One region of the Pseudoalteromonas sp. McH1-7 genome, then DNA from elsewhere that is predicted to be linked to it. Evidence: predicted binding sites of a transcription regulator. Region 1 holds the regulator's gene; the other holds the start of a gene.
What was found. The regulator sigma-54, encoded in region 1, starts transcription at its own class of promoters, with help from an activator protein. The targets are predictions, from matches to a motif close to GTTGGCACGNNNNTNGNNT.
Positions count from the first base shown of each region.

Region 2: flgB (flagellar basal body rod protein FlgB) is a predicted target of sigma-54. The motif match lies at 2,594-2,612, and genes of this name have one in related genera.

Region 1 covers NZ_JABWPQ010000018.1:38,746-46,223, reverse strand. Annotated here, with positions in the region: gene lptC (LPS export ABC transporter periplasmic protein LptC) at 1-436, shown strand, start outside; gene lptA (lipopolysaccharide transport periplasmic protein LptA) at 426-980, shown strand; gene lptB (LPS export ABC transporter ATP-binding protein) at 977-1,702, shown strand; gene HUZ36_RS13535 (RNA polymerase factor sigma-54) at 1,749-3,248, shown strand; gene hpf (ribosome hibernation promoting factor) at 3,278-3,565, shown strand; gene HUZ36_RS13525 (PTS sugar transporter subunit IIA) at 3,567-4,025, shown strand; gene rapZ (RNase adapter RapZ) at 4,018-4,890, shown strand; gene HUZ36_RS13515 (HPr family phosphocarrier protein) at 4,880-5,152, shown strand; gene mgtE (magnesium transporter) at 5,668-7,026, shown strand; gene pmbA (metalloprotease PmbA) at 7,080-7,478, opposite strand, start outside.
Region 2 covers NZ_JABWPQ010000002.1:242,658-250,135, forward strand. Annotated here, with positions in the region: gene flgE (flagellar hook protein FlgE) at 1-977, opposite strand, end outside; gene HUZ36_RS02380 (flagellar hook assembly protein FlgD) at 1,019-1,699, opposite strand; gene flgC (flagellar basal body rod protein FlgC) at 1,716-2,147, opposite strand; gene flgB (flagellar basal body rod protein FlgB) at 2,150-2,560, opposite strand; gene HUZ36_RS02395 (CheR family methyltransferase) at 3,234-4,067, opposite strand; gene HUZ36_RS02400 (chemotaxis protein CheV) at 4,083-5,015, opposite strand; gene flgA (flagellar basal body P-ring formation chaperone FlgA) at 5,156-5,863, shown strand; gene flgM (flagellar biosynthesis anti-sigma factor FlgM) at 5,936-6,259, shown strand; gene flgN (flagellar protein FlgN) at 6,252-6,680, shown strand; gene HUZ36_RS02420 (LPP20 family lipoprotein) at 7,208-7,478, opposite strand, start outside.

The sequences.
Region 1 (7,478 bases):
ACCCGATTATGTGGCGACCGCATTAGAGCAGACTACCTACAGTGAAAATGGCTTACTAAACTACCATGTGACTGCTGATAAAATGGAACTTTATCAAGACCTTGGTTTTAGCCACTTTGCAAAACCCATTTTTACATTATATAACGGTGAGCAAAATTGGCAGATAAGCGCATTGGAAGCCACATTATACGAGAACAACACCCTGATTTTAGAAGGGGATGTTTTAGCAAAAAACCTCACACCAGACGCAATGATCAGTACTATCAATGCCGACAATGTCAGGGTTGAAATTAAACAAAAGTTGATGAAATCAGAACACCCCGTCATTATCACAGGCCCTAGCCTTAAAATTACCGGTAAAGGCCTACATGCAGACTTGCAAAAACAGCTGATTGAGCTCATCAACCATACAAAGACAATTTATTATGACCAGTAAAATAATTAACAAATTAGTTTTCTTCGGCTTGCTCGCAAGTTCCACTTTCGCAGCTGCTGCAGAGCAAAATGAAGTCATTATCGATGCTGGCCGTCAGCAAGCTCAACTGCAAAGTAACATAGGCATTTTCGAGCAAAACGTTGTCATTATTCATGGCACAAGAAAAATCAATGCTGATCGTTTGGAAGTGCACCGCCGCGCTGAGCTTGGTTCAAATAAGCAGCTACTAATTGCTACTGGCAACCCTGCGGTTTTTGAAGAAGCTCAGGCAGATGGTACAACCTTACGCGCAGCGGCTAATGAAATTCGCTATGATGTTGCCGAATTAAAATTAGTACTTACTGGCAATGCTGAAATATCGCAAGCGGGTCAAAAAAGTAGTGCACAAGTCATTACTTATCATATCGAAAAGCAACTCATTAGTGCCGAGCGCTCTGAACAGGGCGACTCTCGGGTTAGAACAATTCTGGTTCCTGTTGAAAAGAAATCTGACACCAGCGTGGAAAAAAGTGAAGATCCACAGGAAAAAGGTAACAATTCATGAGCGAGCTCAAAGCAACAGGCTTGGCAAAAAGTTATAAAGGTCGCCAAGTTGTCAAAAATGTAGGACTGAGTGTCGAAGCAGGTAGCATCGTTGGTTTACTTGGCCCTAATGGTGCGGGGAAAACCACTACTTTTTATATGATTGTGGGCTTAGTACCAAGTGACAAAGGCTTTATACAAATCGATGATGATGATATCACCCTACTCCCGATGCACAGTCGCGCACGCCTAGGGATTGGATATTTACCTCAAGAGTCATCCATATTTAGGAAGCTAACGGTATATCAAAACCTCATGGCTATTTTGGAAACCCGCAAAGATTTGTCTAAAGTTGAAAGAGAAGCTCAGCTTAATGAGTTGTTGGATGAATTTAATATCCAACACATCCGTGATTCTCAAGGGATGGCATTATCTGGAGGAGAGAGAAGACGGGTAGAAATTGCTCGTGCTTTAGCCGCTAATCCTAAGTTTATCTTGTTAGATGAACCTTTTGCTGGCGTTGATCCAATTTCAGTGTTAGATATAAAGACAATCATTGAGCACCTTAAAAATCGTGGGATCGGTGTACTGATCACCGACCACAATGTAAGAGAAACGCTGGACGTATGTGAAAAAGCCTACATCGTTTCACACGGTGAATTAATCGCCGCTGGTACGCCAGAACATGTTTTAGCGGATCAAACCGTAAGAGATGTCTACCTAGGCGAACAATTCAAGCTATAGTTAAGACGTAGTATTAATAACTGTTAAAAGGGATTGTTAGAGATACATGAGGCAATCATTACAGCTGCGCATGGGGCAGCAACTTACAATGACTCCACAACTGCAACAAGCCATACGCCTGTTGCAGCTTAGTACGTTGGATCTACAGCAAGAAATACAAGAAGCGTTGGACAGCAACCCACTATTGGAAGTGGAAGAAAGCGATACCGCAGACGCAGAAAGTACTGAACAACAAAGCCAAGATAAAAATAATACGGACGATAGTCAGCAAAGCTCAGATGAAGCGCCTGTCAGCGAGTATGAAATGGACTCAGATACCGCCATGAGCAAAGAAACGGTTAGTGATGATCTTGCCATGGATGTGACTTGGGATGAATATATGAGTGCTGCACCAGCATCAAGCGCAGCTCCTTTACCTGATGATGATAACGTCTACCAGGGAGAGACTTCCGAATCACTACACGACTACCTAATGTGGCAGTTAGAACTTACGCCATTTAGCCCAACAGATAGAGCCATTGCTATTGCCATCATCGAAGCGGTAGATCTGTCTGGCATTTTAACGCTTTCCTGTGAAGATATTTTAGAAAGTATCAATGATGAAAACAGTGAAGAGCCGGTAGAGTTGGATGAAGTCGAAGCCGTACTTAAACGTATCCAGTTGTTTGACCCTGTCGGTATTGCTGCACGAAGTTTGCAAGAATGTTTATGTATTCAGTTAAATCAATTTGCACCTGACACACCGTGGATCACCGAAACCAAGATGATCCTGACCGAGCACATTGATTTACTTGCGAGCCGTGATTACCGTACCTTAGCGAAAAAAACACGCTTAAAAGAAGCTGAGCTAAAAGAAGTTATGACGCTGATCCACAGTCTTAACCCTAAGCCAGCTGCGAGTATTATTCATGAAGAACCAGAATACGTTATTCCAGATGTGTCGGTAAAAAAAGTGAAAGGCCGCTGGGTTGTAGAGCTAAACCCTGATGCGATGCCTAAGATTAGAGTAAATGACCACTACGCTGCGATGTCGAGAACTGCTAAATCGAGTACTGATAGCCAGTTTATTCGCTCACACCTTCAAGAAGCAAAGTGGTTTATTAAGAGCTTAGAAAGTCGCAATGACACTTTATTGAAAGTTACCAATTGCATTGTGCAACAACAACAGGCATTCTTTGAACATGGCCCCGAAGCGATGAGACCTATGGTGTTAAACGATGTCGCAGAGATGGTTGATATGCACGAATCTACGATTTCTCGTGTCACCACCCAAAAGTACATGCACACACCAAGGGGCATATTTGAGCTGAAGTATTTCTTCTCAAGCCATGTCAGTACCGAAAATGGAGGTGAGTGCTCCTCAACAGCAATACGAGCACTCATCAAAAAGCTAATAGCTGCGGAAAACACTGCTAAACCATTAAGTGATAGCAAAATTGCAGATATTTTAGCTGAACAAGGAATTAAGGTAGCGAGACGCACGATTGCAAAATATCGTGAATCCCTAGCCATTCCACCGTCAAATCAGCGTAAAAGCTTGATATAAGACGTTAAACACAAGAAGGAAAAATGCTTATGCAACTAAATTTAACTGGTCGCCATGTAGAAATCACTGACTCTTTAAGAGATTATGTCACCAACAAGTTTGCGAAGCTTGAGAGGCACTTTGATCATATCAATAACGTTCATGTGATCCTTGATGTCGAAAAACTAGTTCAAAAAGCAGAAGCAACATTGCACGTAAATGGCGGCGAGCTATTTGCATCAACAGAGCATCAAGACATGTATGCAGCAATTGATGGCCTGATTGACAAACTAGACCGTCAAGTAATTAAACACAAAGAGAAGCTCACTCGACACTAAAATGAAATTAAGTGAATTAGTGAATAAGGACTGTAGCAAAGCTGCGGTCCTTTTTAGTAGCAAAAAACGTATTCTCGAGTACATTAGCGAATTAGCGCATAGCCAAATCCCTGATACCAGCCAGCACACTATCTTAGATGCCCTTATGGCACGAGAAAAGCTGGGAAGTACAGGTATAGGTAAAGGGATCGCAATTCCTCATGGGCGACTTGAAGGTATTGATAAAATACTGGCGATGGTCTTGGTAAGCGAACAAGGGATCCCGTTTGAGGCGATCGACAAACAGCCTGTCGATATTTTTGTCGCATTCATCGTACCTGAAGGAGATAATCAACAACACTTAAAGACCTTAGCTGCGATTGCTGATACACTCAAAAATAAGTCATTTTGCAAAATGCTCAGGCAAGCGAAAAATGACGATGAGTTATATGCAGTGATCCAAGGTGAATTTGATGAGTGATGAAGAAAAAGGACTCGAGCTTATCATTATCAGTGGCCGTTCTGGTTCTGGTAAGTCTGTAGCACTTCGAGTATTAGAAGATTTAGGCTACTATTGTGTCGACAATATTCCGGTTAATTTACTCCCCTCTTTAGTTCGTAGTGTTTCTGACAACTACAACAAAGTTGCTGTTAGTATCGATGTCCGCAACCTCCCCAAAGAACAAGATGAGTTCAACGATATACTCGAGTACTTACCAGGTTTTGCTAAACCAATCCTGTTTTATCTAGACAGCGATGATCAGACGCTCATTAAACGTTTTTCAGAAACGCGCCGTTTGCATCCATTATCAATACACAACCTGCCTTTAGACGTTGCAATTAAAAAAGAGCGTGAGCTGTTAGATGTATTGACGACTAGAGCTGACTTCTTAATTGATACTACCAGCCTTAGCGTGCACCAACTGGCAGAAGATATTCGTGAAAAGATTTTAGGTCAGAAAAATAAACAACTTATCATTACCTTTGAGTCTTTTGGCTTCAAGCACGGTATTCCAAAACAAGCAGATTACGTATTTGATGCGCGTTTTTTACCAAACCCGCACTGGGAACCAGAGCTAAAGCCATTAACGGGGCTAGATCAGCCGGTAAAAGACTATCTCTCAAGTCATAGCATAGTGCAGAAATTTACTTGGCAAATTCAAACGTTTGTCCAAACTTGGTTGCCACACCTTGAACGAAACAACCGTAGCTACTTAACCATAGCTATAGGCTGTACTGGTGGCCAGCACCGCTCTGTTTATTTAGCACAAACGATTGGTGAGCGCTTTGCAAAAACACACTCTAACGTAAAAATCCGCCATCGTGAGCAAGAGAATAATGTGTGAAGATACATTTTTAATCCAAAATAAGCTTGGATTACATGCTCGAGCAGCGACTGAACTGGCTCAGCTTGCCGTTCAGTTTGATGCAGAGGTGACTTTATATCAGGGCGATAAAAGCGCGTCAGCGGATAGCGTTCTGGCACTGCTACTTCTGGAGAGCAGCCAAGGTAAAGAAGTTAAAGTTGTGTGTAGCGGCCCTGATGCGCAGCCCGCACTGGATGCTATCGGTATGCTGATCCATAATAAGTTCAATGAATCAGAATAACTCCCCACAACCGTAACAGGTATTGTGTCAGCACCAATTCATATAACATGTGCTACACTTCGATACGCAAATTCAATTAAATAAGTCTCGCCTACTCGCCTGTAAACCTTGGTAGAACAAAGAAAACTGCGTTACACTGTAGTGGCTGTTAGCGCTAAAACTGGCTGCTAGAAGGGCGTGATACCAACTGTCTTAATACTTGCTCAATTTGAAGGGGTAAGCCTGACGCTAGTAACTGCGTTAAAAAACTCTTATTTAGAATAAATTAATGCTCCTAAGCTGAGGTGATTATTTCGATACATGAGGCTAAACGAAGCTAGTATGGTATATCCCAGTTTTGAGTCGGTTGAGGTGGTAATTCATTTATAATAAATAAAGCTAGAATAAACTGGCAGCCCACCCACGGAAATATATTGTGTCACATTTTTACAAGACATGGTTTCTGAATACATTACAGCATGTTGGGGCGAGCAAACCACTATCATTTACTGTCAACATTATCAAAAAGGACGCGTATGCCTGAAGTATTTGAACAAGACTATACACTGGAGCAACTTCAAAAGGTTACCAAAGCCTTAAACAGTGGTCAGTTTGTTCAAGTAAGGCGTATGCTAGCAGAAACCGCTCCTTGTGATACCGCACTCCTACTAGAGTCATCACCTCATAAAGTTCGCTCTATGCTCTGGCAACTTGTTGACCCAGATATTCAAGGGGATGTGCTCGAGGAACTGTCTGAGGATGTAAGGCTAGGGATCATCGCTCAGATGGAACCTGAGCTTATCGCAGCTGCAACCGAAGACATGGATGATGATGACTTAGGTGATGTCCTTCGTAGCCTTCCTGATACCGTTTATCAGGATGTTATCGGTGCGATGGATACACAGGATAGAGAGCGTGCTACACAGGCATTATCCTACAAGGAGAACTCCGCTGGCGCTCTGATGAGCACAGATACGGTCACTATACGGCCAGATGTCACTTTGGAAGTGGTATTTAGGTACCTTCGCCTCAAAGGTGAGCTACCTGATGGTACTGATGAGCTGTATGTCGTGGATAAAGATAACTGCTTTTTAGGCACGCTACCTGTCAATATTTTACTCACTAATTCACCAGATAGTATTGTTCGCGAGTTGATGGATGAAGATAAGGAAACCATTCCTATCTCCATGGATGAATCTGAGGTTGCACAACTGTTTGAGCGTCATAACTGGATTTCAGCTCCTGTCGTTGACGATAATGCCCACCTTCTCGGCCGTGTTACCATTGATGATGTGGTCGATGTTATTCGTGAAGATGCCGAGCACAGTCTATTAAGTATGGCCGGTCTTGAGGACGAGGAAGACACCTTTGCTCCTGTTCTTAAAAGTAGCAAGCGCCGTTCAATTTGGCTGGGCATAAACTTGCTTACAGCGTTAATGGCAGCATTCGTCGCCAGCTTTTTCGAAGGTACTTTAGATATTTTGCCAATCCTTGCAGTACTAAATGGCATCGTACCAAGTATGGGTGGGGTTGCAGGTAGTCAAACGTTAACACTGGTTATTCGTGGTATAGCCCTTGGTCATATCAATCAAACCAACCAGAAGTTTTTAATGGGTAAAGAGCTGGCCATTGGTGCATTAAATGGGTTGCTATGGTCGTTGTTAATCGCGGGTGTCATTGCAGTGTGGCAGTGGGATTTCACACTCGGTGCAGTCATCGCCTTCGCTATGTTTATGAATTTAGTCGCAGCGGGTATTGCTGGTGCAAGTATCCCAATTATGCTGAAAAAAATGAATATCGACCCTGCTCTAGCAGGAAGTGTGGTGCTAACAACAGTCACTGATATTGTCGGAATTTTTGCATTCCTTGGCACTGCAACTTGGCTGCTCGTTTAACAATGACAGATAATGCTGGCAATACCGCCAGCATTACTTAATAGGGTGCAGTGTTATTCTCCTGCAATCTGCATGCTATTGAGTAGCACCGAACCAGTTTGTACCGCGCCTCGACATTCGATATCACCACCTAACCCTTCAATGTTGGCAAACATGTCTTTTAGATTACCTGCAATCGTGATTTCACTGACAGGATACTGTATCACACCATTTTCTACCCAAAACCCTGCTGCACCTCTTGAGTAGTCACCAGTTACCGTATTGACCCCCTGTCCCATCAACTCGGTTACCAGTAAACCTGTGCCCATAGTCGCCAGTAAAGCGCTCAAGTCATCATGGGTAGGTTTTACTAGCCAATTATGTATACCACCAGCATGCCCTGTAGCTTGCATATTCATCCTGCGCGCCGCATAACTTGCCAATAAGTAAGTATTCAGTACACCGTCTGTGAT
Region 2 (7,478 bases), on a different contig from region 1:
TGCGCTGTGTTTGCTTCATCGCGCCAGTTTACGACAATATCATTGGGAAAAGTCGCACCATTATCAAGCAAATTCGACATACCAATTGTCGGATCCGTTGCGTCTTGTGGGCCTGCCAGACTGAGCGGGTTAAAAGTCGAACCGGTATTATTATTAAAAACTAGCGGCGTTGCTGATGGGTCAGCAGCAGTCTGTGATGGAATACCACTGGCATCAAAGCGAAATACACTGACAGGCGTATACGGAATTGGTGGCGTTGCCGTCGGATCAATCTGTCTGGCATTATGGTTAAACGGTTTGTCATCTAACGTTGCATAGGTAGACCATTCATTGTCAGCTGTTTTTCTGAAAAATAGCTGTAGCGTATGAGACTCACCAAGCGAATCATACACGGTAATAGCCGTTCTGGAGTTATACGACGCGCGTTGCTCTGGGTCAAACGCAATCGTCGGTGGCTGAACCGTTGCATCAAGGTTGAACGACGTATAAATCTGAGATGTGGCACGAGGCGAGCCTGACGCGTCTGGGATTTGTACTGGCGACGTGGTACTCAAACTCAATGATGTGGTATCACCTGTTGAGGGGTCAACTGGGAACCCCTGCAAATAGTCACCTTTGGCGTTTACAATAAAGTTGTCTTTATTGAGTTTAAACGCGCCAGCTCTAGAATACGTGAAGTCCTGTGACTGTAATGAGTTTGACATGGCAAAATAGCCCTCACCCTCAATCGCCAAATCAAGTGAATTCTGTGTAAACTTGAGTGAACCTTGGTGAAATTGCTGCGCAACCATAGTGGTTTGCACACCATCACCATTTTTCGTTTTACCTGAACTAAAAACAGACGAAGCGTATACATCAGCAAATTCTGCTCGAGACTCTTTAAAGCCTGTGGTGTTTACGTTAGCGATGTTATTTGCCGTTACATCCAAGTCTTTTTGCGCGGCCGCAATACCTGTCAATGCTATGTTAAAACTCATACTCTCACCTCTAATTTCTTAAGGTTAATTCTCTAAAACTATTATGCTATTTCAGCAATGTCAGTTAAGCGCACCGCGCCTTCTTTCGTGTTAATAACGATGCCATTTGCACCATTAACATTCACACTATCTATATTTCTGAATGTCGCAGATGGAAGTGTCTGGTACTCACCTTCAATCATCCCTTCAGCTTTGATGGTGTACTCACCCGGAGGCATTGTTTCACCGTCTTTATTTTTACCGTCCCACGTAAACCTCACAGCACCGGCGCTTTGCTCACCGAGCTCTAATGTATTCACCAGGGCACCAGCTTCGTCATAAATTCCTACGGATAAATTCTGTACCGGCTCTTGAACAATAACAGAGCCTTTAGATAAGGAATCTCCACCATGCTCTAGTGTCGTAGACTCCAGCAACGCCTTTTTACCAATTAATGTTGACGCTTGTAATGCCGAGTTTGAAGTCATGGATGCTGCTAACGAGTCAAAGTTCTCATTAAGCTTCGAAATCCCCTCAGCCATTGTAAAACTCGTCATTTGCGCAATCATCTGGTCATTATCAGCAGGTTTACTCGGATCCTGAAAGGACAGCTGTTGAGTAAGTAGCGAGAAAAAGTCTTCTTGCGACAACTCATCTCTGGGCTTTTGCTCCTCGGCCTGCTTTTGCCTGTCCCAGTAGAGTGAATCTACACCCGTTGATGTGGCATTTACGTTATTACTCATCAGCTGTTACTCCCAATTAGCGCTGGCCTAGTTGCAGCGTTTTTGTCAGCATCTGTTTTGCTGCATCTGCAACTTGTACATTGGTTTGATATGAACGGGACGCTGAAATCATATTTGCCATCTCTTCCACCACATTCACATTCGGTTTATAAATGTAGCCATTTGCATCTGCACTGGGATGATTGGGGTTATACTCCACTTGAAGTGGCTTATCACTCTCAACTACACCCAGCACTTTAACTCCTACAGATGAACCGGCAGCATTGCTTTGAGACGCTGCGGCCTTGGTAAGTTCAGCGGCAAAAACGGGATGTCTAGCTCGATATACTTTATCTTGGCTAGAGCTAACGGAGTTTGCATTAGATATATTACTCGCGGTCGTATTCAGGCGCACATTTTGTGCACTCATGCCAGAACCTGCTATATCAAAAACGTTATATAAACTCATCGTTATGCCCCTTGACTACCTAGAGCTTTTTTAAGCCCTTTGAACTTACCAGATAGGAACTGCATACTGGCTTGGTACTCTAATGCGTTTTGTACATACAAGTTTCGTTCCACCTGTATATCAACTGAGTTACCATCACCTGTATCTGCTTGATTTGGCGAACGATATAGCTCAGATGAATTACTCATTTTAGTACCACCACTTAGGTGCTTGGCATCTGTTCTGACCATATCATTGCCGCTTCTTTGCGATGACTTTGCCGCTTTCAAGGCACTCGCAAAATCGATATCTTTCGCTTTATATCCTGGAGTATCTGCATTTGCGATATTGCTTGCTAAAATTTCAGCACGTTGAGAACGAAGTAGCATTGTGTGCTGATGTACACCCAACGCTTTATCGAAACTGATTGCCATTATCTCACTCCAAAAATTTGACTCATTAGGTAAAAGCAATATTCAGGCCAATTAGAAATTTATTTTAAATCCTTACAATTCAAGAGGGTAGTAGCATATCAATAGCAGTTAATATTCTTTGTATCAGTTTACACAGTACAATATAGGGAATTTGTATCGGCATTAAAGGGATGACTTTCACGATTGTGACAATCTTAAGAGTATGCCTATGTGAATAAAATAACGGCAGAGCGTTTAAAGTAACTTGGCGGAGTGGTACTGGTTTGTATAATGCCGACTCAATTTGAAGGAGTAAATCTGATGCGAACTGCGTTAAAAGTGTCTTGTTTATTTAGAGCAACTCAATAGCGAAATTTTTGCCTGCCTACAGAGCGTAGGTACCTCAGCATAAGACGGTTATTGACAAGATTTTCTCGCCTGAAAATAGACCTCTTAATTAAGGTAATTGGTATTAGGGATCACAGCGGCTGGATAATAAGTTATTATTTCGAGCTCAAATTGGTTAAGTGGATTAATATTATCAGTAAGAATTTAGAGTCTAAAAATAGCTCACTAGATGAAAGAGGCTGTTACAGTTAGTGAAGTTGTTGTCAAAGTTTAAGGCACCTGCTGGGTACAGCGTTTTTGTACCGCAATAAATCAACAGGCAAGCTTCCCTGCTGCCATTATTGTGTTAAGCTTTCTTCTGATAAATGATACCAGGATTACACCTGATCATGTTGAAGTCATCGCTTAACCCGGCCATTGACTCTGAGGCTCCCAAAAACAAATACCCATTTGGATTAAGTGATTGCGCAAACTGCGAAATTATTTTTGCCTTCACCTCAGGTGCAAAGTAAATCAGCACGTTGCGACAGAATATCACATCAAACTTTCCCATCAGCGCATAAGAATCAAGTAGGTTCAAATGCCTAAAGCTCACCATTTTGCGGATTGGCTCAACCACCTTTGCCATGCCATTACCACTATCAGTGAAAAATTTCTTTCTGCGCTCTGGGGATAAGCCTCTGGCTAGTGCAAGTGCATCATATTCCGCGTTCTTGCACATATCTAACATAGTGTTAGATATATCAGTGCCTACAATTTGTACACCCATCTTCAGCGAGCCTGGGCTCTTGCTTGTATATTCATTCGCCGACATCGCTATCGAATACGGTTCCTGTCCTGACGAACTGGCAGCAGACCAAATCTTTACCGGTCGCCTTAAGTCTTTAAACTCTGGCAAAATTTTGGTTTTGATTAGCTCAAATGGGTAAGTGTCGCGGAACCAAAGCGTTTCATTTGTGGTCATTGCATCAACCACGGCGGCACGCAGTTGCCGCTCATGTGGACTAAGCGTTTTAGCCACTAAAGATGAAAGCGTTTCCACACCGAAACGAGCCATAAGAGGGGCTAACCTACTTTTAACCAAGTATAACTTATTGTCACCCAGCACAATACCGCACTGTTGTTCCAAAAAAGTTCTAAATTGATCGTACTCTTTTTGCTCTAAATGCTTATTTTCCAAGTGCTACCACCAGCTTTAATCACAGTGAACCCATTTTTTAACCGCTGCTGCCAACTCATCAGGGTTAAACTTTGCAATAAAATCATCAGCGCCGACTTTTTCTATCATCGCTTGATTAAATACACCACTCAATGAAGTATGAAGTATTACATGCAATGGCGCTAATTTCGGATCCGCTTTTATTTCTGCTGTTAATGTATAGCCGTCCATTTCAGGCATTTCAACATCAGAAATTAATAATCCAACGCGCTCAGTGACATTATTTTGACAGTCTACTTCTGCTATCTCTCGTAATCTGATTAACGCCTCCTTACCATTTTTAGCCAGCTCGGTTTGAACACCCAGAGGCTCAAGCGCACGTTTTACCTGATTACGAGCCACAGCTGAGTCGTCAGCAATGAATACTATACGTTCACCAAGATCTTTTTGCATCTCACCATCAGATACAATATCGGCACTCACTTCTGTATTGATTGGACAGATCTCATTGAGAATCTTTTCTACATCTAAAATTTCAACTAATTCATTTTCAATTTCAGTTACCGCTGTCAGGTACGAATAACGGCCTGCACCAGACGGTGGCGGCATTATTTTTTCCCAGTTCATGTTGACGATACGCTCAACAGCACTAACTAAAAAGCCCTGAACGGAACGGTTGTACTCAGCAATAACAATAAAACAATTGCGAATATCCTGAATAGGTGGCCCACCTACTGCAAGTGACATGTCTATCACAGAAATAGTTTGACCACGAATATGGGCTACCCCCCTGATTAGAGGGTTTGACTTTGGCATACTCGTGAGTGCTGGGCATTGCAGCACTTCCCGGACTTTAAACACATTGATGCCGAAGCGTTGTCGACCTTGAAGCCGAAAAAGTAATAGCTCGAGACGGTTTTGACCAACCAGTTGTGTTCGTTGGTTAACCGAGTCTAAAATACCTGCCATTTCAATCTCCTACTGTATAAACCGCTAATCGGAACGATCTTTGCTTCGACTCTGATATGGTTTACCACCCTTGATTAGGTGCAGTTATTAAAGCAGAATCTTTATACCTTGTTTCACCCCATAAGCATAGTCGAAACATCATGAGTTTGTTAAAAAAAACCCGTTACATTCAACTTTTTTGTTTGTTCGCTCATTTTATAAGCATAGGATATGGCCACTGTCAGCAATATGACAACAAAGCCTTGGAACAAACTGCTGTCGATTTTGTTGCTCCACAGGTAGAACTTGACCCTGATAGCCAACTATCAATATTTGCTATACCACTTGACTCAAGAATCCCCACTAGAGTGTGTCAAGCACCACTGGTACACAGCACAGCAGCGACACCACCATTTAATACCCAAGTTACTGTTCAAATAAAATGTGATGATTTACAAGGGTGGACACAGTATGTGCATGTGCGCATTGAACACTTGTTTCCAGTGTTAGTTAGCGCGACCATGCTAGAAAAAGGTAGAGTGATAACGGAAGATGACATTAAAGTCGAAATGCAGCCTAAACGGTTTCGCCGAGTTTCATATATAGAAGACCAAACCTTATTAATTGGTAGTCGCAGTAAAAGAAACATCCGTGAAGGGCAAGCATTTACACAGTCACATATTTGTATGGTTTGCAAAGGCGACAATGTAACTATTTTTGCCAAATCAGGGGGGCTTGTTATTAAAACTCAAGGTGAGGCAATGCAAGATGGCAACAGGGGTGAACTAATTACTGTGAAAAATACTCGCTCAGGCAAAACCTTACGTGCTAGAGTAATAGAAGTGGAAACAGTAGAGGTGAATTTATGAAAAATTTGCTAAAGTAATACTATTTCGCGCCGATATTATGGCTGAGAGTATAATATTATTGGGTCTATAATCATGGTCAATCAAGTTAACGGTCAAAATCAGTCCTCCACCGTTGCAAACAACGTTAAACAGCAAAAAGCTGAATTGCAACGAAATGAGGCCAGTGCTACAGCGGCTAAAGCGCCCGCTACCCCAAAAGCTGCGGCAGATTCCGTCAGTCTAACACCACAAGCACAGCAATTAAAAACAGTGAATGAAAAGGCACAGCAGTCTTCAGGCTTCGATGACAAGAAAGTCGAAGAGCTGAAAAAAGCGATAGCTGAAGGCAAATACCAAGTTGATGCCGAAAAACTGGCGAAGAACATAGCTGCATTTGAGTTTGAAATATATGGATAATTTGGTTCGGCTTTGCCACCACAAACTTTCTGAACAAATTGTAACGCTAGAAGCGATGACCCAGCTTCTGGCGCGTGAGCTTGATGAACTAGCCTCTCGCCGTGGCGACCACCTCAAAGAGGTTGCACGGGAAAAACTCTCTTATATATCCAAACTTCAAAAGCTCGATAAGGAGCTAGCGCAGACAGACCCTAAAGTATTTCAGCACGCTGAGATAGTGCCCTTGGTGAGTAAAGTACGCGCGTTACTTGCCGAATGTCAGACCAAAAATGAAGTTAACGCCAAAACAGCTCATCAAGCCAACGTCAGCACAAGAGAGCTAAAGAGTATTTTAATTGGTGCACCAACATCCGTCACTTATGGTCAAGATGGCAACGTCAAGAGCAGTGATGGTGAACTGGTAAGGAACCTTAAAGCTTAATTGGCACTTTTTACCTAAACACGCCTTATGCTCTAATTTAACGTCGCCCCGCTCCTATAAAGAGTTGCACTCCGTATTATTAGAACCTTGTCCATGTTCTAATAAAAACAGTAAAGCACTTGGCTATAGGTAGTTAACCCGAACTTCAAACAATTAATTCGTTTCTAGCGGCTAGTTTTAGCGCTAGCTGTACGCTGAGTTCACTTTCAATAGTCAGCGATTGGTGCGTAAATTTATACCAATTTTCTTAATTAAGTAGTCTATTTTGAGGCAAGCAAATCTTGTCGATAACTAGGCGAAAATTTCTTATTTAGTTGTTCTAAATAAGAAATTTTTAAAGCTGTTAGCGTCAAATTGGTATTACCTTGCCTTCAAGACGTAGGGACCTTAGCGAGAGCAGGACACGGAAGCGATGCGTTTGCCTAGAACCCTCTGGCTAGACAAGAGAAATATTAAGTTGTGCGTTAGCAGCAACGAGTTAGAACATCCCTTATCCAAACCTCAGGGTAGTTACACGCAAATTTATGCTATTTGAAGCTATACGACACTTTTTTAATCTTTTGCGGCTTAACTTGCGTGATGTATAGATCATACACCCGCTTCATATCCAGCTCGAGTTCGGTAGCGTATGTATCTCCCACTGCGTAACTCTTCAGCACTTTTGCCCCTCTCACTAACCCATTTACTTGGCTTTTTAAGCCATCATTTTGTGCTATGGCACCTTTGACAGTCGTAGTTGATGTTAACTTTTGACCGTACAACTGTTCGGCAAGCTCTCGATATGCTTCTAGCTTTGAA